Regions from separate parts of the uncultured Oscillibacter sp. genome, predicted to be linked through region 2. Evidence: predicted binding sites of a transcription regulator. Region 2 holds the regulator's gene; the other holds the start of a gene.
What was found. Region 2 encodes LexA, which represses DNA repair genes until DNA is damaged. Its sites were predicted from a motif close to CNAACANNTGTTNG; they were not measured.
Positions count from the first base shown of each region.

Region 1 (14,331 bases), on a different contig from region 2:
CGCCTCCCGCATGGTGTCCTCGTCGTGCTCCACCACCAGGAGGGTGTTTCCCAGGCTCTGGAGGTTCCGCAGGGTCGCCAGCAGCTTGTCGTTGTCCCGCTGGTGGAGGCCGATGGAGGGCTCGTCCAGGATATACAGCACCCCCATGAGGCTGGAGCCGATCTGGGTTGCCAGGCGGATGCGCTGGCTCTCGCCGCCGGAGAGGGTCCCGGCGGCCCGGCTCAGCGTCAGGTAGCCCAGGCCCACGGATTGGAGGAAGCCCAGGCGGGACTTGATTTCCTTCAAGATCCGATCGGCGATCAAATGCTGCTGCTCCGTCAGCTCCAGCTGCTCCACCCAGGCCAATTCGTCCACCACGGACAAACGGGTCAGGGCGTCGATGTCCTTTTCTCCCACGGTGACCGCCAGGGACTCCTTTTTCAGCCTCCGGCCCTTGCAGGCGGGGCAGGGGCACTCGGTCATCAGCTCCTCCAGCTCCCGCTTGCTGGCGTCGCTCTGAGTCTCCTGATAGCGGCGCTCCACGTTGTTGCAGATGCCCTCGAAGGGCTGGTACAGCACGCCCTTTCCCCGGGGCTGGTCATAGTGGAGCTCCAGCTTCTCCCCCTTGGTGCCGTAGAGGATGATGTCCTTGGCCTCATCGGACAGGGTTTCCCAGGGCTCCTCCAGGGAGAAGCGGTATTTTTTTGACAACGCGTCGAAGTACATCCGGGAGATGCCGTCGGAGCGGATATTTCCCCAGCCGCTGGCCTGGATGGCCCCCTCCAGAATGGACTTTTTCGGCTCCGGGACCACCAGGGACACGTCCACCTTCAACTGGCTGCCCAGGCCCGTACAGGTGGGGCAGGCCCCGAAGGGGTTGTTAAAGGAGAACATCCGGGGGGTCAGCTCCTCGATGGAGACGCCGCAGTCCTCACAGGCGTAGTTCTGGGAGAACATCAGGTCCTGTTCCTCCCGCAGGAGGTTCACCACCACCAGCCCGCCGGAGAGGGCGGAGGCGGTTTCCACGCTGTCCGTCAATCTCTGCTGGATGTCGGGGCGGATAATGAGGCGGTCGATGATGACCTCGATGTTATGCTTTTTATTTTTTTCCAGCTTGATCTCCTCGTCCAGCTCATAGAGGTTCCCGTCGGCCCGGACCCGGACGTAGCCGGAGCGCTTGGCGTCCTCGAAGACCTTGGCGTGCTCGCCCTTTTTGCCCCGGATGACGGGGGCCATCACCTGGATGCGGGTCCCCTCGGGGAGGGAGAGCACCTGGTCAATGATCTGGTCGATGGTCTGCTGGCGGATCACCTTGCCGCACTTGGGGCAGTGGGGGGTGCCCACCCGGGCCCAGAGGAGGCGGAGGTAGTCATAGACCTCGGTGACGGTGCCCACGGTGGACCGGGGGTTTTTCGAGGTGGTTTTCTGGTCGATGGAGATGGCGGGGCTCAGGCCCTCGATGTAGTCCACGTCCGGCTTTTCCATCTGGCCCAGGAACATCCGGGCATAGGAGGACAGGGATTCCACATAGCGCCGCTGGCCCTCGGCGTAGATGGTGTCGAAGGCCAGGGAGGATTTGCCGCTGCCGCTGAGGCCCGTCATGACCACCAGCTTGTCCCTTGGGATGGTCACGTCGATGTTCTTGAGATTGTTGGCGCGGGCGCCTTTTACGATGATTTTATCTTGCATAAGGGGGCTCCTTGTTTTTCCCCCTGCCAGGGGGAGGGTTGTTCTCGCCCTTGCGGGCGGGGCGAATTGGATACCAGCGATGGCTGGTTCATTGCACCCCCCATTTTCTCTTTTTCTTCCAGAAGAAAAAGAGAAAACGGGCCGTGCACGGTCCAAAAGAGAAAAAGAAGGATCGCCCCTGCGGGGGGACGTGGGACGGGGGTCGCGCAAGAGGTGCTTCCTCCGGGTACGCATGCCTTCTGCCCGCGGCGTAGTCTGAGCGGGGGTTTTGGTGGTTATCGAATGGACTCCCTCCTCTTTTCGCTGCCGCTAATCTGGTGGTAGAGGGTGGATGTCCGCCTTTTCCGGGACTACCTTTCTCTCAATAGGACACTGTGGGACCCACCCTTCTATCGGTAGACCATTTCCATAATGGAAATATTCCGGTAGACCGGAAAACTCTCTTTGTGGGGCCTGACCCCCTGGTCAGGCCATTCTCCAGGAACTGCCCTTCTCCCGGTAGGCCATTCCTTCCGGGCCCATCCTTCTCCCGATAGGACACCCTGTAGGGGCGGACCTGTGTGTCCGCCCTCCCCCAGGTTTCCCCCTATCTCTCCTCAGACCGCCCCAGCAGATAATCGGTACTCACTCCAAAATAATCCGCCAGGGTGCATAATGTCAAGGCAGAAATGTTGATTTCTCCATACTCAATTTTCTGATAGTGGCGGAGTGTAACTCCAAGCAATTCTCCCATTTCCCGCTGATATATTCGCCGTTCTTTCCGTAAAGCCTTTAGCCGTACGCCGAAAATTTCCAAAGTATTCATAGAAACTCCTTGACATACGAATTTTAAAGAGGTATAATGACATTATAATAATTCGTGTGGTGATGATTATGGACCCAACCATTCAAAGACTTTTCGACACCTATGGCGAGTCCGTTCTGAAAGAGCTGAACAATTTTCCCCATGGGGAACTGGTCGACCTTTTGAACGCCCTCCCGATTGAGGAACGCCGCCGAATCCACATTTACGATCAGGTCAGTCACTACTATTATCAATGGTCCGCCGCCGCCTTCGCCGCCGGTCTCCATCTGGGCCTTTCCTTTTTAAATAATGATATCCGCCGTTTCCGCCCGGAGAAGGCCTAACAGCGCCCGAGGCTCCACCTCCACCTGGGCGCCGATCTTCCCGGCGGACACGTAGATGGTTTCAAACTCCAGGGCCGTCTGGTGGAAAATGGTGGGATACTGCTTCTTCATGCCCACCGGGCTGCATCCGCCCCGGATGTACCCCGTTACGGCGGTGATATCCTTCACCGGCAGAAGGTCGATGGATTTCTCCCCCGCCGCCTTCGCCGCTTTTTTCAGGTCCAGGCTGTCGGTTGCGGGGATGTCAAAGACGTGGTAGGCTCCGGAGGCCCCCTTTGCCACCAGGGTCTTAAAGGCCCGCTTGGGGTCCTGCCCCAGGGCCTGGGCCACATGGACGCCATAGTCCCGGGTGCCCTCCGGGCCCTCTTCCTCCTCATAGAAATGGGGGATATAGGGGATCTTTTTCTGGTCCAGGATGCGCATTACATTGGTTTTCTCGTCCTTTTTCTTTGCCATGGTTCACCTCAAAATGATCACGCCCGCCAGGACGCAGAGAATCCCCAGGGCCGTCAGCGGCCCCAGGGTCTCGCCAAAGGCCAGCACGCCCGTCAGGGTGGCCGCCACCGGCTCCAGGCTGGCCAGGATGGAGGCTTTCCCCGGTTCTGTCCGGGCAAGGCCCCAGGTATAAAGAAGGTAGGGTATGGCGGTGGAGAACACCGCCAGAGCCAGGGCCGTCCCCCAGAGGCCGGGGTTGCCGCCGAAAGTCCCCGCCAGCTCCGCCGGGCGGATCAGGACTAGGGAGGCGGGGCCCGCGAAGAGGAAGGTCCAGACCGTCACCGTCAGGGGCGGGTAGTGGGCCAGGGCGTAGCGGCCGAAAATGCTGTACAGCGCGTAGAAGAACCCGGACCCCAGGCCCAGGAGGACGCCGGGGATCGTGACGGACAGCCCGCCGCTGAACACGCCGCAGACGCACGCGCAGCCCAGCAGGGTCAGGCCCAGGGCCAGGAGCTTTTTCCCGGTCACCGGCTCCTTCCACAAAACGGCGGACAGAATCACCACGAAGGAGGGGGCGGTGTAGAGCAAAATGGAGGCCGCCGCCAGGGAGCAGAGCTTCTGGCAGGAGAAGTAGCACACGGTGAAAAACACCACGCTGACCACGCCGGTGCCGAGAAAATATTTGAGGTGCCTCCGCTCCACCCGGAAGACGCTCCGGTCCTTCACGGCGAAGAACGCCGCCAGGAGAAGCATTCCCCCCAGGTTCCGCACCACAACGATGGAAAGAGGCGAAAGGCCCGCCGCCATCAGCGTCCGGTTCCATAATCCGATCATGCCCCACAGAGCCGCCGCCGCCAGGATTGCGGCGCTGGCCGGGGCTCTTTTTTGCGTCTCCATCTATTCTCCCAAAATCTCCCGCTGCACATACTTGGGCAGCTTCTTCAAAACCAGCCCGTGGGACTCCGCGCAGAGCTCCCGGAGGGTTTCATCCGGCAGGCCCCCGTCCAAAAGGCAGGCGATCCAGCTGCGCTTGTCGCAGTAGAACCCCGGCAGGATTTCGGGGTGGGCCGCCCGGAGAATTTCGCTCCGGGCGGGCTCGCATTTCAGGTTCACCAGGTCGTGCCCGTTGTACGCCTCGTCCTTCATCCCGCTGGGGGAGCAGACGGCGGCAAAGAGCTTGCCCCGGATCCTATACCGGAACCAGGCCCATTCGGGCTTATAGTCCTTCTCCGCCCCAGGGAGGGACAGAAGGTATTCGTCCAGCCAATCGTATTTCATTTCCCATCCTCCGTCTTTTTCAACAGGGCGATCAAGGGGTTGGCGAAATCCTCGGAGAAGAGATCATAGGACGTGGAAATCATACGAACGAATTCCCGGTCCTGCTCCGACAGTTCCTCTTTTCCCTTAAGACGCCGCTTCATCACGGCGGCAAAGGTTTTCATCAGCGCCCGGTCCAACAGCGGCATCTTTTCGTAGCACAGCCCTCCCGGCATATAAAAATGGGGAATCCGGTCCAGCTCGTCCGCCGTGAAATTTTTCTCCCAGGTCTGCCGCAGCACCATCTCCGCCGCCCCGGCGGGCATCGCGCCTGTGGCAAAGACCATCAGCGCCGCCCCGCTTGACCGCGCGATCGCTTTTGCCCGCTTCAGCCCGTCCACCGTCCCGGCGCGAAATCTTCCGCCAAATACCATGGTTTCATAGGGAGCCGCCGTTTTCGCGGAGACATCCTTCCAATCCATCAGCGTGCCGCCTGCCTCGCGGGCAATCACCCCGGCGTACCGCCGGGTGAAGCCGGTTACGCTTTTGCAGCAAACCAATACCCTGCCGTCCATATTTCGCTCCTTGCCCGCTTATTTCTCCCCCCGCAATTCGATAATCCGGTCCCGCAGAACCGCGGCGTATTCGAATTCCAGCATCTTGCTGGCTTCCTTCATTTCCTTTTCCAGTCGCTTGATCTCCGCGTCCCGCTCCTGCTTCGTCAGCTTGCGGTGGTGGCGGGCCCGGGTGGTCTCGTCCTCGGCGGTGGTGGAGATTTCCAGCACCTCCCGGACCCCCTTGATGATGGTCTTGGGGACGATGCCGTGCTCCTGGTTGAAGCGGTCCTGAATCCCCCGGCGGCGCTCCGTCTCGTCCATGGCCGCCCGCATGGAGGGGGTGATGGTATCCGCGTAGAGGATAACCAGGCCCTCCGCGTTCCGGGCCGCCCGGCCGATGGTCTGAATCAGGGACGTCTCGGACCGGAGGAAGCCCTCCTTGTCCGCGTCCAGCACGGCGACCAGGCTGACCTCGGGAAGGTCCAACCCCTCCCGCAGAAGGTTGATGCCGATGAGCACGTCGAACTTCCCCAGCCGCAGATCCCGGATGATCTCCATCCGCTCGATGGTCTCCACATCGGAGTGCATATAGCGGACCTTGATGCCGGCGTTTTTGAAATACTCCGTCAGGTCCTCCGCCATTTTTTTCGTCAGCGTGGTCACCAACACCCGCTCGTCCCTGGCCGCCCGAGCGCTGATCTCCTCCATCAAATCGTCGATCTGCCCGGTGACGGGCCGGACCTCCACCTGGGGGTCCAGCAGTCCCGTGGGGCGGATCACCTGCTCCACCACCTGGTCCGCCCGCCCCCGCTCATAGGGGCCGGGGGTGGCGGAGACAAAGACAGCCTGTCCAATGCGGCCCTCGAACTCCTCGAACTTCAACGGCCGGTTGTCATAGGCGCAGGGGAGGCGGAAGCCGTATTTCACCAGGGAGTCCTTCCGGGCGTGGTCCCCGTTGTACATGGCCCGGACCTGGGGCAGCGTGACGTGGCTCTCGTCCACAAACAGCACGAAGTCGTCGGGGAAGAAGTCCAGCAGCGTCATGGGGGCGGAGCCCTGGGGCCGCTCGGAGATGATGCGGGAGTAGTTCTCAATGCCGGAGCAATACCCCAGCTCCGCCATCATCTCCATGTCGTATTCCGTCCGCTGGCGGATGCGCTGGGCCTCCACCAGCTGGTTGTTCTCCGTAAAGGCCTGGACCTGCTCCTCCATCTCCCGGCGGATTTCCCCGATGGCCCGATCCATCTTGTCCTTGGTGGTGACATAGTGGCTGGCGGGGTAGATGGCAATGTGGTTCAGCACCCGGTTCACAGAGCCGGTGATGGGGTTGAACTCGCTGACCCGCTCGATCTCGTCCCCGAAGAACTCCACCCGGATGGCCTTGTCCTTGTAATAGGCGGGGTAAATCTCCACCGTGTCCCCCCGGACCCGGAACATGTTCCGCTCAAAGGCGATGTCGTTTCGCTCATAGCGGATCTCCACCAGCCGCCGGAGGAGCTCGTCCCGGTCCCATTCCGCCCCCGCCCGGAGGGAGACCACCATCTTGGCGAAGTCATCGGGCTCCCCCAAGCCGTAGATGCAGGAGACGGAGGAAACCACGATGACGTCCCGCCGCTCCAGCAGGGCGCAGGTGGCGGAGAGGCGGAGGCGGTCAATCTCGTCGTTGGTGGAGGCGTCCTTGGCGATATAGGTGTCCGTGTGGGGAATATAGGCCTCCGGCTGGTAGTAATCGTAGTAGGACACAAAGTACTCCACGGCGTTGTTCGGGAAAAACTCCTTGAACTCCGCGCAGAGCTGGGCCGCCAGGGTCTTGTTGTGGGCCAGCACCAAGGTGGGCCGCTGGACGGCCTCGATCACCTTGGCCATGGTGAAGGTCTTGCCGGAGCCGGTGACGCCCAGGAGGACCTGCTCCTTCAGCCCGCTCTCGATGCCCGCCGCCAGGGCGGCGACGGCCTCCGGCTGGTCGCCGGAGGGCTGGTATTCGGATACGACTTGAAACTTTGGCATGAGGACCTCCTGCCGGTGGGATTTCAGTGAAGCGATCGGATGTTATCTTACCACAAAGCCCGCCGGATTACAACGTTTGTTCGATATATTTTTCAAAAGCAGGACCCGCTTACCCCAAGTAGCCCGACTCGGAGAAGGACACATACTCACCGTCCGCCACGATGATGTGATCCTCCAGCCGCACGTCTATAGACTCCAGCGCCGCCTTGGCCCGAAGGGTGGCCCCCTGGTCCGCCTGGGAGGGCAGGGCCACGCCGCTGGGGTGGTTGTGGGCCAGAATGACGGAGCTGGCGCAGAAGGTGATGGCGTTCTGCACAATCTGGCGGATGTCCAGGTTCACCGCCGAGGCGCTGCCCTCCCCCAGGCGGCGGCAGGCCAGCAGCTTTCCCTTTCCGTCCAGGCAGATCTCATACACCGCCTCGTTCCGCTCCCGGGAGAAAAGCTCCAGAAGATATTGCCCCACCCGAGCCCGGGTGTTCAGCGCCAGCTCCCGCTCCAGGTCCGTCAGGCGGGCCCTCTGGGCGATTTGGGGAACCAGGCGCAGCAGCACCGCCGTCTGCGTTCCAACGCCCTTCACCTGGGCCAGCAGCTCCACAGGCGCGGAGAACACGCCGGAAAGGCTTCCAAACCGGTCCATCAGGGCATGCGCCAAGGGATTCACATCCCCTCTGGGGATGGCGTAATAGAGCAGCAGCTCCAGGGCCTCGTGGTCCGCGAAGCCGTTCAGCTCATTTTTCAAAAAGCGCTTCCGCATCCGGTCCCGGTGCCCGTCGTGGACGCCCATAAACGCACCTCCCCTGTAAGCTCCGCCCCTCCGCCGGCGGCGGCGGAATCTGAGCGCGGCATTTGGAGAATATGATAGCATATTTTCCAGGAGCCGTCAATCTTCCGGCGGATTTCGAAAAGTTTTTGTATACAAACGGGTTTTCCTGTGCTATACTATATCGAGTTGACGTTCCGGCGGCCCGTTCAGGGCGCCCGGGGCGGTTCCGCCGGGGCGGGTCCCCGGCGCTGATATCGGTATTTTTCCAGGGCGGGACGCGCTTCCCGGCTGGTCAAATAATATAGGGCTTTTCAAGCTCAAAGCGGCTTTCATATTCGGTTGCGACAGGACGCTGCCAAACCTCCGCCGGCGTAACGGGGCCGGGCGGACAGAGGGCGTCTCTTCTTTGCTGTGCCCAGACGCCGGATACAGGACCGCGGTACATCTTTTTATATTGGTAAGGAGTTCTACAATCTATGGCAGAAAAACTGAAAATTATCCCTCTGGGCGGCCTGAATGAAATCGGCAAAAACATGACCGCCTATGAGTACGGCGGGGAAATCATCGTGGTAGACTGCGGTATGGCCTTCCCCGGGGACGACATGTACGGCATCGACTGCATCATCCCCGACGTGACCTACCTCATCAAAAACCGCGCCCGCATCCGGGGCCTGTTCATCACCCACGGCCACGAGGATCATGTGGGGGCCATTCCCTACGTCCTCAAGCAGGTAAACATGCCCATCTACTGCACCCGGTTTACCGCGGGCCTCATCCAGCTGAAGCTGGAGGAGCACGGCCTGGTCAAGAGCACCAAGCTCATCACCGTGGAGCCGGGCAAGTCCGTCCGGGCGGGGAAATTCACCGTGGAGTTCATCCATGTGAACCACTCCATCGCCGACTCCGTGGCCTTCGCCATCCACACCCATATGGGCACCGTGGTCCACACGGGAGACTTTAAAATCGATTCCACCCCCATCGACGGGGAGGTCATCGACCTGGCCCGGCTGGGCGAGCTGGGCAAGGAAGGGGTCCTGGCCCTCTGCGCCGACTCCACCAACGTAGAGCGCCCGGGCTACACCCTCAGCGAACGGGCCGTGGGCCAGACCTTCATGCGCCAGTTCCAGGGCTGCGAGGAGCGGATCATCGTCACCACCTTCGCCTCCAACGTCCACCGCGTCCAGCAGGTGCTGGACGCCGCCGCCGCCCACGGGCGGAAGGTGGCCGTCACGGGCCGGTCCATGGAGAACATCATGCGGGTGTCCACAGAGCTGGGCTATATGAAGGTGCCCAAGAACACCCTGGTGGACATCAATAAAATCAAGAGCCTGCCGAAAAACAAACAGGTCATTGTCACCACCGGCTCCCAGGGCGAGGAGATGAGCGCCCTGTACCGCATGGCCTTCTCCACCCACAAGCAGGTGGAAGTCGGCCCCGGGGACAAGGTGATCATCTCCGCCTCCGCCATCCCCGGCAACGAGGTGACGGTGAGCCGGGTCATCAACGAGCTGTTCCGCAAGGGCGTCCATGTGGTCTATGACAAGGCCGACATGCTCCACGTCTCCGGCCACGCCTGCCAGGAGGAGCTGAAGATCATCCACGCCCTCACCCGGCCCCGGTTCTTCATCCCCCTCCACGGCGAGCAGCGGATGCTCCAGATCCACAGCCAGGTGGCCCAGCAGATGGGCCTGGACCGGAACCACATCGCCATCGCGGAAAACGGAAGCGTCATTGAGCTGACGGCCAAGACGCTGAAAGCCGGCGGCGCGGTGCCCGCCGGGGAGGTCTACGTGGACGGCTCCGGCGTGGGCGACGTGGGCGCCGTGGTCATGCGGGACCGCAAGCGCCTGGCCGAGGACGGCATGGTCGTCGTGGTCCTGCCCACCTCCAGCCACGACGGCGGCCTGCTGAGCCCGCCGGAGATCGTCACCCGGGGCTTCATCTACGTGAAGGAGTCCGGGGATTTGATGAAGGAGCTTCAGGGCATCGCCATGGACGCGGCGGAGTCCGTCACCCGCAAGCGCGGGCGGGACGACGGGGAGCTCCGGGGCGTGGTGAAGTCCGCCGTCAGCAGCTACCTGTTCAAAACGACAAAGCGCAGCCCCATGGTCATTCCCGTTGTGACGAGGCTGTGAGCGGAACAGGGCCGGCTCCCTTCGCAAAGGGGACGGTCCGCGGGGCGGACTGGGAGTTTCCCGCTTGTGGAAACCGCCGTACCGCCTGGGTCTGCCTCAGGTAATGTGTCCCTGCGTGTGATATAGAAGGAGGTCTGCCGTTTTGCGGCAGACCTCCTTGTTTATTTCTTTCTCTACATCCCGCCCCGCTTGGAAAGCGATTCTTTCATAGAAAATTGCCACTTCTCTATTTAGTCGAATCTCATACTGTTTCATATGTCCTCCTTTTACCCGTATTCCCACATTATAACCGTATTCGGTTTATAAGTCAACCGTATTCCCACAATTCTTTTTCTCTAGGAATGGTAATGTGGAAGAAAACGGAAAGGGGAACCATTATGGGGATTGCGGATATGGTACGGACCCGAATCATTGCTTTGTGCCGGGAGAGGGATATCACGGTTAACCGCATGTGTGAATTGGCGGCGGTCCCGCAATCCACGGTCAATAATTTCCTGAACCGTAAGACCCACAATCTTGGCATCATCACACTGAAAAAGTTGACGGACGGCCTTGGATTGAGCATCACAGAGTTTTTCGATACGGAGGCATTCCGCGCTTTGGATCAGGAAATCCACTGAGGGGCGGTTTCGGCAGATGCCCTTCCCGAGTAAAAAACACGGACAGGAGACCTTCCTGTCCGTGTTTCATCGTTCCTTGCTGAGCCCCAGCAGATAATCGGTACTGACGCCGTAATACTTGCTCAACGTGATTAAATGATGGATGGGCAGCTCGTTGGCGCCCCGCTCATAGCGTGCGTACATGGTCTGGGACGTTCCCAGGACCTCGGCGATCTGTGACTGTGTCTTGTCGGCGTCTTCGCGCAAATCACGAAGAATACGTACATACTCCATATCATCCACGTTCGACACCCCCCCTATTGACTTTTACCCGGTTTGTCTTCCAACTTTAATTTATCATAAAAAATGGGGCTTGTTGGGTTTACAACACACAATTTTACTATAATTTCTTCGGGTTTCCATGTATAATTTGTTGGATCCACTAGATTTTAATTGATTAAAGTTTTAAAATCCTCTAAAATCATCGGACTTGTAAGGCCTGACCGCTTTACAAGAGGCCTCTTTTTCTGTATAATACCTTTATCTTGTTTCTATGGACCCGCGTCCATTTTATCATACGCCCCCACTACGTGAAAAGAGGAAATATTTATGGAATATACAGAAGGCGTCCGGTTCGACAGCCTGGGCCTGTCCCCGGAGATCATGCGGGCCATCCAGCGGCGGGAGCTGGAGGTCACCACCCCCGTCCAGGCGGGCTGCATCCCGCCCATGATGGCCTGGCAGGACGTCATCGCCAAGGCCCCCACCGGCACCGGCAAAACCTTTGCCTACGGCATCCCCATTATTGAGCACATAGACCCGGAGGACGACGCCGTCCAGGCGGTCATCCTGGCCCCCACCCGGGAGCTGGCCATTCAAATCACCGACGAACTCCGGGACATCTCCGCCTTCCGCCCCGGCGTCCGCTGCGTCTGCCTTTACGGCGGGCAGCCCATCGGGAAGCAGATCGACGCGCTGAAAAAGCGGCCCCAGATCGTGGTTGCCACCCCCGGCCGGCTCAGCGACCACATGAAGCGCCGCACCGTCCGGGTGGACAGCGCCCGGACCGTGGTGCTGGACGAGGCGGACCGGATGCTGGACATGGGCTTCATCCACGACGTGACCCGGCTTCTGGACAAGATGAACAAGCGGAAGAACCTGGGCCTCTTCTCCGCCACCATCTCCCGGGAGGTCATGGACATCGCCTGGGTCTACCAGCGGGACGCGGCGGAAATCACCGTCCGGGAGGACGAGCAGAACAAGCCGGACATCAAGCAGTTCCGCATGGACGTGGCCCAAAACGAAAAGGCGGACGTCATCGCCAGAATCCTGGAGGAGACGGGCTTCGACCGCTGCATGGCCTTTTGCAACACCAAGGGCTCCACGGAGCGCATCTGCAAGTTCCTGCAAATGCGGGGCATCGACGCGGAGTGCATCCACGGAGACATCCCCCAGCGGCGGCGGGAGCAGGTGATGAACCTCTTCCGGGAGGGCAGGCTCCGGGTCTTCGTCTCCACCGACGTGGCCGCCCGGGGCATCGACGTGGACGACGTGGACATCGTGTTTAACTGCGACGTGCCGGATGAAAACCAGGACTACGTCCACCGCATCGGCCGGACGGGCCGGGCGAAACGCCAGGGGGTGGCGGTGAGCCTCATCGCGGACTACCCCTCTAAAATGCGCATTGACGACATCGCCCAGAAGACCCGGAACGAGATTGTCCCCGTGAAATTCGGGGAGGACGGGAAGCTGGAGGTCCTCGGTTGAGGGAACATAAGAGCGCCGGGGCGGCGTCCCGGCGCTCTTTTCGCGTACAAAACGGATTCAGCTCAAGGAGGCCGTTTCCTCCGCCACCCGGGCCTCGCTCTCCCGCATGGCCTGGAGGGTCTTGTCCATCAGAGTCTCCAGCTCCCAGCCAAGGCGCGCCGCGCCGTCCTTGATAACGTCCCGGGAGCACCCGGCGGCAAACTTCTTGTCCTTGAACTTCTTCTTGAGGGAGGACACCTCCATGTCGGAGCAGGACTTGCTGGGCCGCATCCGGGCCGCCGCGCCGATGAGGCCCGTCAGCTCGTCGGCGGCGAAGAGGACCTTTTCCATCTCGTGGACAGGCTCCACGTCGGAGCAGATGCCAAAGCCATGGCTGCACACGGCGCGGACCAGCTCGTCGGAGCAGCCGATCTCCGCCAGCAGCTCGGGGGCCTTTTTGCAGTGCTCCTCGGGCCACTTCTCAAAGTCCACGTCGTGGAGGAGGCCCACGGCGGACCAGAAATCCGCCTCTTCGCCATAGCCCAGGTCCCGGGCGTACCAGCCCATGACGGACTCCACCGTCAGGGCGTGCTGGAGGTGGAAGGGCTCGGTGTTGTACTTGCGCAGCAGCGCCAGGGCCGCCGCTCTTTCGGGACAGGATTTCATGGGACATTTCTCCTTTGTTTGTTGTTGGGGATAGTATACGGCTTTCGAAAGCGGATTGCAAGCGTATTGGAGCAGATCCCTTCCCGCCGGGCCCGCGTTCCCGATAAAATCCAAGCCCGCCCCTCGACTTGCCGGGGCTCCTGTGCTATACTACAGGAAGACATATTTTAGATGGAAACGGAGGCGTCCGGCTTGTACCGTATTTTTATCGCAGAGGACGACGGCGTCATCGCAGGGGCGGTGGCCCGGCACCTGGAGAGCTGGGGCTATCAGGTGGCCTGCGCCAAAAAGTTCGACGCCGTAATGGCGGAATTCCTGGACTTCGGCCCCCAGCTGGTGCTGCTGGACATCTCCCTGCCCTTCTTCAACGGCTACCACTGGTGCCGGGAGATCCGCAAGGTCTCCCAGGTCCCCATCCTCTTCCTGACCTCCGCCGCGGACAACGTGAACCTGGTCATGGCCATGCAGATGGGCGGGGACGACCTGCTGGCCAAGCCCTTCGACCTTCAGGTCCTCTCCGCCAAGGTCCAGGCCATGCTGCGCCGGGCCTATGACTTCGCCTCCGCCCCGGCCCTGCTCTCCTGCGGCGCCGCGGCGCTGAACCCCGCCAACGGGACGGTCACCGTCAACGGCCGGAGAGTGGAGCTGACGAGGAACGAGGGAAAGCTTCTCCAGCTCCTGCTGGAGAAAAAGGGCCGGATCGTCAGCCGGGACGCCATGATGACCGCCCTGTGGGAGTCGGACAGCTTCGTGGACGAGAACACCCTTTCCGTCAACGTGAACCGCCTCCGGCGGAAGCTGGAGGCGGCGGGACTGCCGGACTTTATCCGCACGAAAAAGGGCGCGGGCTACCTGGTGGAGGATGAAACCGTATGAGAATCCTGGGCGCGTATTTCCGGCGGCACTGGAAGCTGCTCTTCCTCCTGGCGGGGTGCCTGGGCATCTGCTCCGCCGTCTTCTACCTCTACGGCCTGCCTCTGGAGTCGGTGGGCTATGCCTTCGTGTTGTGCTTTTCCCTGGGGCTTGCCTTGTTCGCCGTGGGCTACGTCCAGTTTCTCCGGCGGCACCGGGAGCTGGAGCGGCTGCTGGTCCAGGTCCGGGAGAAGGTCCTCCCCCTGCCGCCCCCCGGGGGACTGCTGGAGGAGGACTACCAGGCCCTGTGCCAGGCCCTGGCCTCCGAGCGGGCCGCCCTGGCCCTGGAAGACCGGAACAGGATCCAGGACATGACGGACTACTACACCCTCTGGGCCCACCAGATCAAAACCCCCATCGCCGCCATGGGGCTGCTCCTCCAGGAGGAGCCCCACCCGGAGCTGGAGGGGGAGCTTTTGAAAATCGAGCAGTACGTGGAGATGGTCCTGGGATACCTC
Region 1 is NZ_CATMPS010000005.1:31,605-45,935, forward strand. Features, by position in the region: gene uvrA (excinuclease ABC subunit UvrA) at 1-1,668, opposite strand, end outside; gene Q1M04_RS04525 (helix-turn-helix domain-containing protein) at 2,255-2,473, opposite strand; gene Q1M04_RS04530 (hypothetical protein) at 2,542-2,796, shown strand; gene ybaK (Cys-tRNA(Pro) deacylase) at 2,755-3,252, opposite strand; gene Q1M04_RS04540 (DMT family transporter) at 3,256-4,128, opposite strand; gene Q1M04_RS04545 (MmcQ/YjbR family DNA-binding protein) at 4,129-4,509, opposite strand; gene Q1M04_RS04550 (flavodoxin domain-containing protein) at 4,506-5,063, opposite strand; gene uvrB (excinuclease ABC subunit UvrB) at 5,082-7,052, opposite strand; gene radC (RadC family protein) at 7,162-7,836, opposite strand; gene Q1M04_RS04565 (ribonuclease J) at 8,292-9,950, shown strand; gene Q1M04_RS04570 (hypothetical protein) at 10,047-10,205, opposite strand; gene Q1M04_RS04575 (helix-turn-helix transcriptional regulator) at 10,343-10,570, shown strand; gene Q1M04_RS04580 (helix-turn-helix domain-containing protein) at 10,637-10,843, opposite strand; gene Q1M04_RS04585 (DEAD/DEAH box helicase) at 11,159-12,316, shown strand; gene Q1M04_RS04590 (hydrolase) at 12,374-12,961, opposite strand; gene Q1M04_RS04595 (response regulator transcription factor) at 13,154-13,837, shown strand; gene Q1M04_RS04600 (sensor histidine kinase) at 13,834-14,331, shown strand, end outside.
Region 1: uvrB (excinuclease ABC subunit UvrB) is a predicted target of LexA. The motif match lies at 7,122-7,135, and genes of this name have one in related genera.

Region 2 (14,331 bases):
GCGCCAAGGCAAAGGACATTGCCCAAATCATGAACGGCCGCTACGGCGAGAACTACGTCTTTTCCGGGGCGGATACGCTGAATCCCCCCTTCACCTGGGGCCCTCAGGCGAACCCGGGGTATATTGCGGAGCCTCTGGACGCGACCAAGGAGAGTCAGGCCCCGGCCTTTCAGTATATAGCCGACCCGAACCAGGTTGGGCCCGGTGAGCTGTTTACCAATGATCCCGCAAAGGCCGCCTTGGTGCCTGAGAAGAATCCCAGCTACGATGAGGATTTTACCCAAGATGTAATTGACAACCCGGTGGCTCCGGGCACGGACGACCCGAGGCTGAGGGACCCGAGATATGGAAAGTTTATAAAGAATGACGGCTTGGGGACAATGGTAGAGGCGGACGCCAAGCAGATCCCCGAGAGAAATGAAAAGTATGACTCCAACTTCGCCTTCAAATATCTGAAGCCGGACGGCAGCGGAACCAACGAGGCGGACGAGGCGGCCACAGGCCTTTATTACCGGGGCGTGGCCGTAGACTCCAACGCCCCCGCGGATGTGGAGAAGATGGAGTACTTCCTGAAAGAGGCCAAGAACATCGACGTGGGCCTGGGCCACAAGGAAGAGGGGAACGCGGCGGTATCCTCTACCGTGTTCAACTCGACCCTCCAGGGCATTTACTACCTGGGCGGCTATGGAACCAAGGACGGCGTGGAGGTAAAGGACGAGAAGGGGAATGTCATAGGAGTGGTGGATAAGGTTCCCAAGAATGTCATCTCCGTAGTCAACGAAATCGGCCAGATTCTCCAGCGCTGCGACTCCAACACCGGCAATTTTGCCAGTGACGAGGACCAGCTCCGCTTCAAGGCCCTGTTCCAGGAATACGAAGAGAGCAACAGCTCCTTCCGGGAGCGCTGGACGGAGATGGACACCCAGAGCGGCTTCCTCCGGGACAACAGCGAGCTCCTCACCAGCACGTCGGACTCTCTGAAGCAGCAGTATATGGAATTGGAGGACGCGGACCCCGCCGCCGCCATTTCCGACTTTATGTTCGCCCGCTACTGCTACGACGCGGCATTGAAGGTTGGCAACAGCGTCCTGTCCCAGAGCCTGATGGATTATATGAATTTCTAAAAGGGAAAGAATATATTTTTTCAGAGGAAGGAGTGCGCCATGACCTATGAGACAGCTTCTTGAAATCACCAGTGTGCCCATTGAAATCGAGATGCGGACCTCCCGGGCGCAATTGCAGTACACCCGGGGCACAGCGGAGCTGGAAATCTCCCGGGACAAGGGAGGCTTAAGCATTAAGAGCAGGCCCATCCAGCTGAACATGGATACCTTCGAGATGCGCCAGTCCATCGTCCCCACCGCGGCACGCAGCATCGAGCAGAGCGCCCAGAAGGGCCGGGAGGCCGCCTACAGCGCCACCGCCGCCCGGGCCCAGGAGGGCGAGCTCTACTTGAAGGCCAAGTTCGGCGAGGACGTTCAGGCCCAGATTTCCCGGACCGCCATCAGTGAGCAGATGTTCAGCCAGCCCGCTATGGATTTTATTCCCAAGGAGGGCCCGGAGATTGACTGGAACCCCGGGGAGATGAACATCCGCTATGAGATGGATAAGCTGAATTTCGACTGGCGGATCAACCAGACGGAATTCGAGTTTGTTCCCGGCGACATTGAGATTTCCGTCAAGCAAAAGGCGGAGGTCATCATCAAGTATATCGGCGGGCCGCTTTACGTGCCCCCTTCCGCCGATCCTGACTATGAGCCGGTGGATGTGAAGGCATGACAGAGACGATCAAGCTTCAGACCAAGTACTTCGGGGAAATTGAGTACGCGGACAAGGACGTGGTGCGCTTCCCCGACGGGCTCTTCGGCTTTGAGGAGGAGCGGGGCTTCCTGCTCCTGCCCTTCGACGGCAGCGGCGGCGGCATGCTCTGCCTCCAGAGCGTGCAGACCCCTGCCCTGGCCTTTGTGGTGCTGGACCCCTTCACGCTGAAACCGGACTACGCGCCGGAGCTGGAGCGGGGAGAGCTGAAGGCTTTTGGGGTAAAGGAGGCGGGAGAGCTGGGGTTCTACGTGCTCTGCGCGGTGAAGAACCCGGTTTCCGAAAGCACGGTGAATCTGAAGTGCCCTCTGGTTGTCCACCCCGAGACCCGGGAGGCCCGGCAGATTATTATGGAGCGGTATGAAATGCGGCATCCCCTGGCGGAATTTGGCCGCGGGGAGGAGGCCGCGCCTTGCTGATTTTACAGCGCAGGATCGGAGAATCCCTGATGATTGGGGAGGAAATACGGGTTTCCGTGGTGTCGATTGAGGGCGGGCGGGTCCGCCTGGCCATCTCCGCGCCGCCGGAAGTATCCATCCTTCGCAGCGAGCTGCTGGACGCCAAATTGGCGAACCAGGATTCCGCCGTTGAGGAAGCGGCCCCCGCGGAACTGCTGGGGCTGCTGGGCGGAATGCCTGTTTCCAAAAAGCATGAGAAAGGAGACGCGAAACCATGATGAATGATGTTGCGATGGCCGCCATGGAGATGAGCTCCGCGCGGCTGGCAACCCAGTATGCCATGTCCCTGCAAAAGAATGTGATGACGGACATGGAGCAGCAGGCAATGGGAGAGCTGGCTATGCTGCCTCCCACTCCCGGCGTCGGCGACTATATCGACACCTACGCCTGAACAAAAGGCCGGAGCCCAAAGGGCTCCGGCCTTCTTTCTTCAAAACCGCCTTTAGTAATGCCGCACCACGGCGGCCACCTTCCCCAGGATTTTGGCATAGGTGCCGTCGATGGGGGAGTAGTCGTCGTTCTCCGGCAGCAGCCAGACCTGGCCCCCCCGGAGGGAGAGGCGCTTTACCGTGGCCTCGTCCTCAATCATGGCCACTACGATTTCCCCGTGCCGGGCGGTGGGCTGGCTGTGGACCACCACCAGATCTCCGGGGAGAATCCCGGCGTTGAGCATGGACTCGCCCCGGACCCGCAGGGCGAAATACTCCCCCTCCCGGCCCCCGGCGTCAAAGGGAAGGTAGTCCTCGATGCACTCCTCCGCCAGGATAGGGCTTCCCGCGGCCACGCTGCCCACAATGGGCACCCGGTCCTTGGGAGCGGGAAACTCGGTCAGGGCGATGGCCCGGCCCTTCCCGGCGCCCTTGACGATGACCCCGGCCTCTTCCAGGTGCTTGAGGTGGAAATGAACGGTGGAGGGGGATTTCAGGCCCACCGCGTCGCCGATTTCCCGGACGGAAGGCGGATAGCCCTGGGTCTGGATGCAGGAGACGATGTAGTCGTAGACCTTCTGCTGCATATGGGTGAGATTCGCCATAACAGGACCTCCCGAGCGCCCTGAGGCACAGTTATTTTCTCCAGTATAGCACATCGGAGGGCAAAAGGCAAACATTTGTTTGGAAGAAATTCAAAAAGAAAACCGCCGCCCAGAAGCCTGAGAGGCGGTTTTTGCTTCGCTCAGCCGAGGATCAGCAAAACCAGGGTCAAGATTAGGAAGAGGGCCCCGATCCACTTGGTGGCGCGGGCCAGCTTGGCGTCCATGGTCTTGGCCTTGTTCTTGGCCAGGAAGGAGTCGGCCACGCCGCCGATGGCGCCGGAGAGCCCGGCGCTCTTGCCGGACTGGAACAGTACAATCAGGATAATGCCCAGCCCGCAGAGGAGCTGCAAAACAGTGATGGCGATTTTCAAGACGTTCTACCTCCAATTTAAGATCACGCGGAGCGTGAAGCGTGTTTGACAGCTTCTTATCATACCACAACGCTTCCCGGTTTTCAAGGGGTATTCGAGAAAATTCTACGGGAATTCTCCGGCGCGCTTACTCCTGCTGCTGCAGCTCCCGCTTGAGCTCCGCCAGGGTGATGCCCTCGGCTTCCCAGTCCGTTTCCAGGATGGGGGACAGGGAGACGGAGATGTACAGGCTGTTTCCCGCCTCATAGGCCCCGGAGGTGACGCCCACCACATGGCCGTAAACGTTCAGCAGGGCGCCGCCGCTGCTGCCGTGGGAGATGTCGGCGGTGTTGACCACGCAGGGGGCGCTGAACTTGGAGACCATATGGTCCGTGGCGCTGACGATGCCCTCGCTGATGGCGGGGGTGATGCCCAGAGGCACGCCCAGGGTGTAAATCCGGTCGCCCCGGCGAAGGGCGGGCTCCTCCGCGATTTCCAGGAAGGAGAAGAAGGGAACCTCCGTCTTGCCGTCCTCGGAGGTTTTGGAGATCCGCAGCAGGGCCAGGTCGGCGTCGGGGTCGGCGAAGAGCACCCGGTCCACCGGGAAGGTCTCTCCGGTGATGAGGGTGACGGTGGCCCGGACAGCGTCCTCAATGGTGTGGTAGTTGGTGACGGCCAGCCCTCCGGCGGAGACGAAGAAGCCGCTGCCGCCGTTGCTCTGAATATTTTTCTTATAGGCGTTTTCCGTGTAGTACACGTTCAGCTGGAAAGCGGCGGCCATGTGCCGGTCCGCCACCTGCCGGGCGGTGAGCTCTTCCGGGAAAAGGCCCCGGATCTGGGCCTGGGTGCAGCGGCCCTTGTCCGCCAGGCCCTGGGCCAGGGTCCCGCCGTCCTGGGCGGGGAAGGTCAGGGCGTCCAGGGCCAGCTGGTACAGGTCCCCCAGGGTGAGGGTTTCGCCGTAGTCCCGGGTGGTCAGGGCCGCCCGGCGGGCGAAGAGATCCGCGTTTTCGCCGGTGAAGCCCTCATACCCCAGCAGCCGCAGCAGCGAGGCGCAGAACTCGGCGGTGGGCAGGGGCTCGTCCTGGCCGCCGGTGACGGTGACCCAGCCCTGGGCCACGGCGTAGTCCTGGGCGCCGGAGGGCAGATCGGCCCGGACGGCGCCGGAGAGGCGGACCAGCAGGTTCGTCCCGTCGAGCCGGTCGGCGGGGCGGTTCAAAACCTCGTCGGAGGGCACGGAATCGATCAGGCCGAGACCGGCCAGGGTTCCGGCGGCCCGGCGGGATTCTCCCTCCAGGGCGGCGGCGGAGGGAACCGCGCCCAGAAGCAGGATCAAGGCGCAGAGCAGGGGAAGGATTCGTTTTTTCATGGGATAAGCCTCCATCAAGAATATTCGTCCTATTGTAGCACGGTGAAACCGGCTTTGCAAGTGGGGAAACGCGGCCATCTGCCCACTGGACAGGCGGCGGATGGTCTGGTATAATAAAAGGGTAGACCTTTCCCCCTGAGCTGGGATCATATTATAACTGTAAAGGAGAACGCTGAAATGGAACTGAAGGAAATCCTTGGAAAGTGCGACCACACCCTGCTGGCCCAGGGAGCCACCTGGGCGGAAATCAAGGCCATCTGCGACGATGGGATAAAGTACCAGTGCGCCAGCGTCTGCATCCCCGCCAGCTATGTAAAAAAGGCGGCGGAGTATGTCCAGGGCAAGCTGCCCATCTGCACGGTCATCGGTTTCCCCAACGGCTATGACACCACCGCCGCCAAATGCTTCATGGCAACGGACGCCGTGGACAACGGGGCGGAAGAAGTGGATATGGTTATCAACATCGGCTGGGTGAAGGACCAAAAATGGGACGAGCTCCTGGCGGAAATCAAGGCCATCAAGGCCGCCTGCAAGGGCAAGCTCCTCAAGGTCATCATTGAGTGCTGCCTCCTCACCGACGAGGAAAAAGTGAAGATGTGCGAGATTGTCACCGCCTCCGGGGCGGACTATATCAAGACCTCCACCGGCTTTGGCGGCGGCGGAGCCACCCGGGAGGACGTGGCCCTCTTCGCCAAGCACGTCGGGCCCAACGTAAAAATCAAGGCCGCCGGAGGCATCGCCGATTTGAAGGACGCGGAGGACTTTATCAACCTGGGGGCTTCCCGCCTGGGCACCAGCCGGATCGTCAAGGCCGTGAAGGCTCTGGAGGGCTGAGATGGGCACTCCCCACAACGAGGCCGCCAAGGGCGCGTTTGCCAAGACCGTCCTCATGCCCGGCGACCCCCTCCGGGCAAAGTTCATTGCCGGGACCTTCCTGGAAAATCCCCGGCTGGTGAACAACGTCCGGGGCATCCAGGGCTGGACGGGGACCTACCACGGCGTGGAGGTTTCCACCATGGCCTCCGGCATGGGCATCCCCAGCATCGGCATTTACGCCCATGAGCTTTTTCACTTCTACGGCGTGGAGAACATCATCCGGGTGGGCACCACCGGGGCCCTCAGCGAAAAATTGAAGCTCCGGGATTTGGTCATCGCCCAGGGGGCCTGCACGGACTCCAACTTCGCCCACCACTTCGGCCTTCCCGGGGTCTTCGCCCCCATCGCGGACTTCCGGCTTTTGGAAACCGCCGTGGCCGCGGCCCGGAAGCGGGGGCTGGAGCCCCCGGTGGGGAACATCCTCAGCTCCGATGTGTTCTACTATAAAACGGGAAGCGGCCTGGAGTGGGCCCCCATGGGGGTGCTGGCCATCGACATGGAGACGGCGGGCCTCTACGCCACCGCCGCCGAGGCGGGAAAGCGGGCCCTGACCATCTGCTCCGTCACCGACAACCTGGTCACAAAGGAGGAGCTCCCCCCCGAGGAGCGGCAGAGCTCCCTGACGGAGATGATGGAAATCGCCCTGGAAACCGCCGTCCAAATGGCGGGGCGGTAAGAGCGGGGCTTCCGGCGTTTTTCCCAAAAGGAAAACATTTTGCGAATTTCCTTGAAATCCATGGAAGGTATTGTTATAATAGGCTTGGCCCAATGAGGCCGCCCTCTGTTTTCAGGGGAACATATGGAAGGAAGGTTGATACCAATGAAGAAGTTATTTGCAATCCTGCTGGCTTTGGCGATGGTTCTGTCCCTGGCCGCCTGCGGCGGCAACGACTCCGGGAATTCCGGCGATTCCGGCAATGCCGGCGGAGACAGCCAGCAGCAGGAGCCCGCCGCCACCCCCGCCGATGAAGGCGAAGACCAGGGCGGCGAGGCCGCCGACATCCGGGTCGCCATGATCACGGACTACGGCGACATCACGGACCAGTCCTTTAACCAGACCACCTACGAGGCCAGCAAGTCCTGGTGCGAGGCCAACGGCGTGGAATTCACCTACTACAAGCCCGCCGGAGACTCCACCGCCGAGCGCGTGGCCATGGTGGAAAAGGCCGCTGACGAGGACTACAATGTCATCGTCATGCCCGGCTTCGCCTTTGGCGAAACCATTACCCAGGTGGCCGACGTTTATCCCGACATCAGCTTCATCGCCCTGGACGTCAGCGAGGGCGACGTGGGCGGAACGGTGCCCGAAAACGTGTACTGCGCCGTCTATAAGGAAGAGCTCTGCGGCTACATGGCCGGCGTCGCCGCCGTGAAGCTGGGCTACACCCACCTGGGCTACCTTGGCGGCATGGCCGTTCCCGCCGTGCAGCGCTTCGGCTACGGCTTTGTCCAGGGCGTGGACGCCGCCGCTGGTGAGCTGGGCGTAGACGCAACCGTGGAGTATGTCTACGGCAACCAGTTCTTCGGCGACCCCGACATCACCGCTTACGCGGACAACTGGTATCAGAACCTGGGCGTCCAGGCGGTCTTCGCCTGCGGCGGCGGCATCTTCACCTCCGCCGGTGAGGCGGCCGCCAAGGTGCCCGGCACCAAGGTCATCGGCGTGGACGTGGACCAGAGCTTTACCATGGACGCCGCCTACGGCGAGGGCGTGACCCTGACCTCCGCCATGAAGGGCCTGGCCGCCACGGTCAACCACATGCTGGACGAGGTGGCCGCGGGCAACTTCGCCAACTACGGCGGCAAGGCCGAGGCCCTGGGCCTGGTTTCCGGCGACGACCCTAGCGCCAACTATGTCCTGCTGCCCATGGACACCACCCTGTGGGGCGACGGCTTCTCTCAGGACGACTACAAGGCCCTGGTGAAGGATATGTTCGACGGCAAAATCACCGTCTCTGACGACATCTCCGCTATGCCCGCCGTCTCCAATATCACGGTCAACGATCTGGGCAACATCAAGTAAAAACCCCCTCAAGCACTGTGAGGACGGGATCTTCCCGTCCTCACTTTTTTACTTGCCGCCGGCTAGTGGAGAGAAAGGGTCGACTTTGTGAAAAATTTCAAAAATTGCTTTGAAATCCAGGACGGGATATGGTACAATAAACAAGAACCTATTTTTTCGCAAAGGGTTCCGGGAAACAGAGAAGGAGGAGGTTGTGAAATTGGAACAGAGTTACGCCATTGAGATGCTGAATATCACCAAGCGGTTCCCCGGCATCGTGGCCAACGACAATATCACGTTACAGCTGAAAAAGGGCGAGATTCACGCTCTTCTGGGCGAAAACGGCGCCGGAAAATCCACGCTGATGAGCGTGCTGTTCGGCCTGTACCAGCCGGAGGAGGGCGTGATCAAAAAGGACGGCCAGGTCGTCTCCATCAAGGACCCCAACGACGCCAACGACTTAGGGATCGGCATGGTCCACCAGCACTTCAAGCTGGTGGAGTGCTTTACGGTGCTGGACAACATCATCATGGGCGTGGAGCCCTGCAAACACGGCTTCCTCCAGAAGGGAGAGGCCCGGGAGAAGGTGCTGGCCCTCTCGGAGAAGTACGGCCTTCATGTGGACCCGGACGCCCTGGTGGAGGACATCACCGTGGGCATGCAGCAGCGCACCGAGATTTTGAAGATGCTGTACCGGGAAAATGAGATCTTGATCTTCGACGAGCCCACCGCCGTGCTGACCCCCCAGGAGATCGACGAGCTGATGCAGATTATGAAAAACCTCTCCGCCGAGGGGAAGAGCATCCTGTTTATCTCCCACAAGCTCAACGAAATCATGTCCGTGGCCAACCGCTGTTCCGTGCTGCGCAAGGGCAAGTACATCGGCACCGTGGACATCGCCGCCAGCTCCCAGGAGGAGCTGAGCCGGATGATGGTGGGCCGGGACGTGAACTTCGTGGTGGAAAAGGCCCCCTCCAAGCCCGGCGAGGTGGTGCTGGACGTGAAGGGCATGACCGTGGCCTCCAAGCGGCACAAAAACAACGCCGTCAAGAACGTGACCTTCCAGGTCCGCCGGGGCGAAATCGTCTGCATCGCGGGCATCGACGGCAACGGCCAGACGGAGCTGGTCTACGGCATCTCCGGCCTGGAGCCCCTGAAGGAGGGCACGCTGACCCTGGGCGGCCAGGACATCACCAAGGCCCCCATCCGCAAGCGGAATACCTCCGGCATGAGCCACATCCCCGAGGACCGGCACAAGCACGGCCTGGTTCTGGACTACTCCCTGGAGGACAACATGGTGCTCCAGCGGTATTTTGAGAGCCACTTCGTCACCCCGACGGGCTTTTTGAAACGGAAGGCCATCCGGGAGTACGCCGTGGGCCTCATTGAGCAGTACGACGTCCGTTCCGGCCAGGGCCCCGTTACGGCGGCCCGGAGCATGTCCGGCGGCAACCAGCAAAAGGCCATCATCGCCCGGGAGATTGACAAGAACCCGGAGCTGCTCATCGCCGTCCAGCCCACCCGGGGCCTGGACGTGGGCGCCATTGAGTACATACACAAGCAGATTGTGGCCCAGCGGGACGCCGGGAAGGGCGTGCTGCTGGTGAGCCTGGAGCTGGACGAGGTCATGAACGTCTCCGACCGGATTCTGGTCATGTACGAAGGGGAAATCGTGGGCGAGTTCGACCCCAAGCAGGTCACGGTGGAAGAGCTGGGCCTCTACATGGCCGGCGCGAAGAAGAAGGGGGCGTAAGGCATGAAACAAGAAAAAACCTCCCTGCTGCGCAACGGCGCGGTGCAGTCCCTGCTGGCCTCCCTGCTGTGCATCATCCTGGGCCTGGTGGTGGGCTATATCGCCCTGCTTCTCATCAACCCCGCCGGGGCCAACGGGGCCATTTTAGCCATCGTGGAAAACTTCATGACCTACTCCAAGTCCACAGCCCAGCTCCGCTACTTCGGCAGCACTCTGGTGAAGACCGCCCCCCTGCTGATGTGCAGCCTCTCGGTGCTCTTCGCCTATAAGGTGGGCCTTTTCAACATCGGCGCGGCGGGCCAGTACGTGGTGGGCACCGGGGCGGCGCTGTACTGCGCCCTGGGGCTGAAGCTGCCCTGGTTTTTGTGCCTCATCGCCGCCATTCTGGCGGGGGCCGCCCTGGGGGCGATCTCCGGTTTGCTGAAGGCCTACTGCAACGTCAACGAGGTCATCTCCTGCATCATGCTGAACTGGATCAGCCTCTACGCCGTGAACATGCTGCTGACCCTGGTGAAGGAGGAGACCAGCCCCTATACCTTCACCCTCTCCAGCACTAACGAGGGGGCCATCCTTCCCTCCCTGGGCCTGGGGGCCCTGTTCAGCAAGAACCAGTACGTGGGCCTGGCGATTCCCCTGGCCATCCTGACGGCGGTGCTGGTGTGGGTTTTGCTGGAGAAAACCAAGCTGGGCTATGAGCTGAAAGCCACCGGCTGCAACAAGTTCGCCGCCAAGTACTGCGGTATGCGGGAGCGGAAGAACCTGATTCTCACCATGGCCATCTCCGGCGGCCTGGCCGGCATGGGCGCGGCCATGCTGTTCCTCTCCGGCTTCGAGCAGTGGCAGTGCACCCAGTCCGCCGTCCCCGCCATGGGCTTCAACGGCATCGCCGCCGCCTTCCTGGGCGGGCTGAACCCCATCGGGGCCATCTTCTCCTCCTACTTCATCCAGCACATCACCAACGGAGGCGCCTATGTGGACAAGACCATGTACTCCTCCCAGATCTCCGACTTCATCTCCGCGCTGATCATCTACCTCTGCGGCTTCGTCCTCTTCTTCAAGACGGCGCTGAATGCCTGGCTGAACCGCCGGGACGAGAAGAAGGCTGAGAAAGGAGGCGGCGGGAAATGATCTTACTGCTGCAATATACGCTGATTTTTGCGTCTGTGCTTTTGCTGGTGGCCCTGGGCGGCTGCTTCTCCGAGCACTCCGGCGTCATCAACATCGGCCTGGAGGGCATCATGGTCATGGGCGCCCTGGGCGGCGCGCTGATGATGAAGTTCCTGCCGGACAGCACCCCTGCCTTCGGCGTGATTCTGCTGGTGGTACTGGCCGCCATTGCCCTGGGCGTCGTGTACTCCCTGCTGCTGGCGGTGGCCGCCATCAACTTCAAGGCGGACCAGACCCTGGTGGGCACCGCCATGAACCTCCTGGGCACGGCGGCGGCCACGGTCTTTGTCAAGGCCATGAACACCGCCGAAAGCGTGGATAACGTCTCCTCCACCATCCAGTACATCAACGCGAAAAAAGCCTTCCTGGTGAACCTGGGCGGCTTTGAGTTCAACTGGTTCATGCTGCTGGCGGCCCTGGCCCTTGTGGGGTCCTACGTCTCCTTGTACAAGACCCGGTTCGGCCTGCGGCTCATGGCCTGCGGCGAGCATCCCCAGGCGGCGGACAGCGTGGGCATCAACGTCTATCGAATGCGCTACGCCGGCGTGCTGATCTCCGGCATGCTGGGGGGCCTGGGCGGCATCGTGTATATCACCGCCGGCGTCAGCGAGTGGAAGTTTGAAAACGGCGTGGCGGGCTTCGGCTTCCTGGCCCTGGCCGTCATGATCTTCGGCCAGTGGAAGCCCACCCGCATTGCCCTGGCGGCGCTGCTCTTCGGCTTTTGCCGGGCCCTGGGCAACGTGTACTCCGGCTTCGACTTCCTCAAGGCCTTGAACCTCCCGGCGGCCACGTACAACATGCTCCCCTACATCATCTCCCTGGTGGTGCTGGCCTTCACGTCCAAGAAGTCCCGGGCCCCCAAAGCGGAGGGCGTTCCCTACGACAAGGGGCAGAGGTAAGTACAAACCGTCATATCCTGTCGAAAAAATACAAAACGGAGCGGCTCCGCCACGGCGGAGCCGCTCGTTTTCTGGGTTAGAGCAGTTGGGTGCTTCCCTAGAACAGAGAAAGGCTCACCGCCGCCGCCAGTCCCCCTGCCAGCAGGGCCTGGAGGACTTTTCCCGTGATATAGGTCCGCAGCCTCAGCCCGCTGCCCTCCAGTACCGCCGCCGTCTGGCAGAGGATGGAGACGCCGCCCCAGCCCGCGCAGGCGGAGGCCAGGACAAAGCCCAAACGGTCCGCCGCCAGCAGCGGCGTCAGGGAGAAGAGCTCCAAAAAGCCCACCAGCCCGGCGCCCAAGGGGCCCCCCAGGGCCGCCAGGGGGCTTGCCAGCACGTAGAAAAAGAGAACAAACCCGCAGACATAGACCATGCTGCCGCAGGCGCTCTTGACCCCCTCCACGAAGGCGGCGGGAAGGGAGGAGGCCTGACAGGGGGAAAGCCTTGGCAGGCGCTGCCGCCCAATGGGTTTTCCGCTTCCCCGGAAGAAAAGGCCCGTCAGCAGGGCGGAGAGCACATGGATGAGCCACAGATAGACCCCCGCCCGGGGACTGCCGAAGACCCCGCCCCCCAGGACGCTGAGGAGAAACACGGGATTGGAGTTGCTGCAAAAGCCCAGGAGCCGCTCCGCCTCGTCCATGGTGAGGAGGCCCTTCTTGTAAAGCTCCGCCGCCGTCCGGGCCCCGATGGGGTAGCCCCCCACCAGGCCCAGCAGCAGGGCGGACCCGGCGGGACCCGGGAGGCGGTAAAGGCTCATTAGTCCTGAGAGCCTGGGGGAGGCCCACTCCCCGAAGCCCAGGGATACCAGCATGGTGGACGCCGCCATGAAGGGGAACAGGGCGGGAATCACCGCCCGGCCGCAGAGGGCAAGGCCCTCCGCCGCCGCGGCCCGGACCGCTCCCGCGTCCGCCAGGAACCAGATCAAAAGCCCGCAGAGCAGCAGGCACGCGCCGGTGCGCCAACGGGGTTTCATACGCCTCACCTCGAAAAACCCTATGCGGCGAAGGAGGCAATCATGCCGGTCCGCCCTGCCGCATAGGATTTGCTGAGGTGAGACATATGGAACGCAATCGACGGGACCGGGAGGGCGGCGTGCTGGCGGCGGCGGCGGAGCTCTTCGACCTGCCGGCGGACATCGTGGCGGGCCTGCCCCGGCTGGAAATGGTGGGGAGCCGCCAGCTGTATCTGGAGCACCACACGGGCCTTTTGGCCTATACGGAGGAGCAGATTGACGCCAACACCCCCGCCGGGGTCCTTCGGGTGAGGGGGGAGCGCCTGACCCTCCTGGCGATGACGGCGGGGGAGCTGCGCATCGGCGGGCGCATCGACTCCGTGGAGTGGGTGGGGCCATGCTGAGGGGAATCGTGAACCGCCTCCGGGGCCAGGTGCGCATCCGGGCGGAGTGCGCCTTTCCCGAGCGGGTGCTGAACCTCTGCGGGGCCCAGGACCTGGCCTTCTGGGATCTGGAGTGGGAGTCCCCCACGGCCTTTACCTGCCGCCTGTCCCGGCGGGACTGGAAGCGCCTCCGCCAGGCGGGGAAAAACCTGGACTGCCAATTCGACCTGGTGGGCCTGGAGGGGGCGCCCTACTTCTTCCTGCGCTTCCGGCACCGCCAGGCCCTGGCGATAGGCCTGGTGGGCTGCGCCCTGGGGCTGTTCCTGGGGTCCTTCTTCATCTGGGACTTCCAGGTGGAGGGCAACGAGACCGTGCCCACGGAGCGCATCCTCCGTGCTTTGGAGAAAAACGGCGTGAGCCTGGGGACCTTCGGCCTCTCCCTGGACGGGGAGGACATCCGGAACCATGTGCTCCTGGATGTACCGGAGCTGATTTGGATCGCCGTCAACGTCTCCGGCTGCCGGGCGGAGGTTCAGGTCCGGGAGCGGACGCCGCCCCCGGTGATGGTGGACCGGCGGGAGCCCTGCAATCTGGTGGCCCGGCGGGCGGGGCTGGTGAAAAAGGTGCAAACCATCGGCGGCGTGGCCTGCGTCGTCCCCGGCAGCGCCGTGACGGAGGGCCAGATTCTGGTTTCCGGCGTGGAAGACACGGGCACCGTGGGGGCCCGCGTCCTGGCGGGCCTGGGGAAGGTGGAGGCCCGGACCTGGTACGACCTCACCGTCTCCATGCCCCTGACGGTCCTGGAAAAGCGGTATCTGGGAAGGGAGAAGACGGGGTTCTCCCTGATTTTCGGGACCCGGCGAATAAAATTCTTCTCAAACAGTAGCATTGAAGGGGCGGAATATGATAAAATAACCAGCAGGCATCCCTTGAACCTCCTGGGCGTGCCCCTGCCGGTGGCGGTGGAGGTGGAAACATGGCGCTTTTACGAAACCGTCCCCACGCCCCGGACCGCCGCGGAGGCGGAGAAGGCCGCCGAGGCCATCCTCACCGCCCAGCTCCGCGAGATGGTGGAGCCCTATGGAGAGGTGAAGTCCACCCTCTGCTCCGCCCGGCAGAAGGGGGACGCGCTCCTCGTTACGCTGTCGGCGGAGTGCCTGGAGGAGATTGGGCAGACGGCCCCCATTTATACGGAAGAAGAAACGGGCTGAGGCCCGCGTAAATACGGGAGTGAA
Region 2 is NZ_CATMPS010000011.1:46,122-60,452, forward strand. Features, by position in the region: gene Q1M04_RS07590 (hypothetical protein) at 1-1,124, shown strand, start outside; gene Q1M04_RS07595 (DUF6470 family protein) at 1,171-1,779, shown strand; gene fliW (flagellar assembly protein FliW) at 1,776-2,237, shown strand; partial or broken gene Q1M04_RS16130 (carbon storage regulator) at 2,231-2,371, shown strand; gene Q1M04_RS07610 (putative motility protein) at 2,491-2,667, shown strand; gene lexA (transcriptional repressor LexA) at 2,719-3,309, opposite strand; gene secG (preprotein translocase subunit SecG) at 3,450-3,680, opposite strand; gene Q1M04_RS07625 (S1C family serine protease) at 3,808-5,025, opposite strand; gene deoC (deoxyribose-phosphate aldolase) at 5,203-5,859, shown strand; gene deoD (purine-nucleoside phosphorylase) at 5,861-6,577, shown strand; gene Q1M04_RS07640 (BMP family ABC transporter substrate-binding protein) at 6,722-7,924, shown strand; gene Q1M04_RS07645 (ABC transporter ATP-binding protein) at 8,148-9,656, shown strand; gene Q1M04_RS07650 (ABC transporter permease) at 9,660-10,784, shown strand; gene Q1M04_RS07655 (ABC transporter permease) at 10,781-11,722, shown strand; gene Q1M04_RS07660 (sporulation protein) at 11,820-12,734, opposite strand; gene Q1M04_RS07665 (YabP/YqfC family sporulation protein) at 12,821-13,117, shown strand; gene Q1M04_RS07670 (sporulation protein YqfD) at 13,111-14,307, shown strand.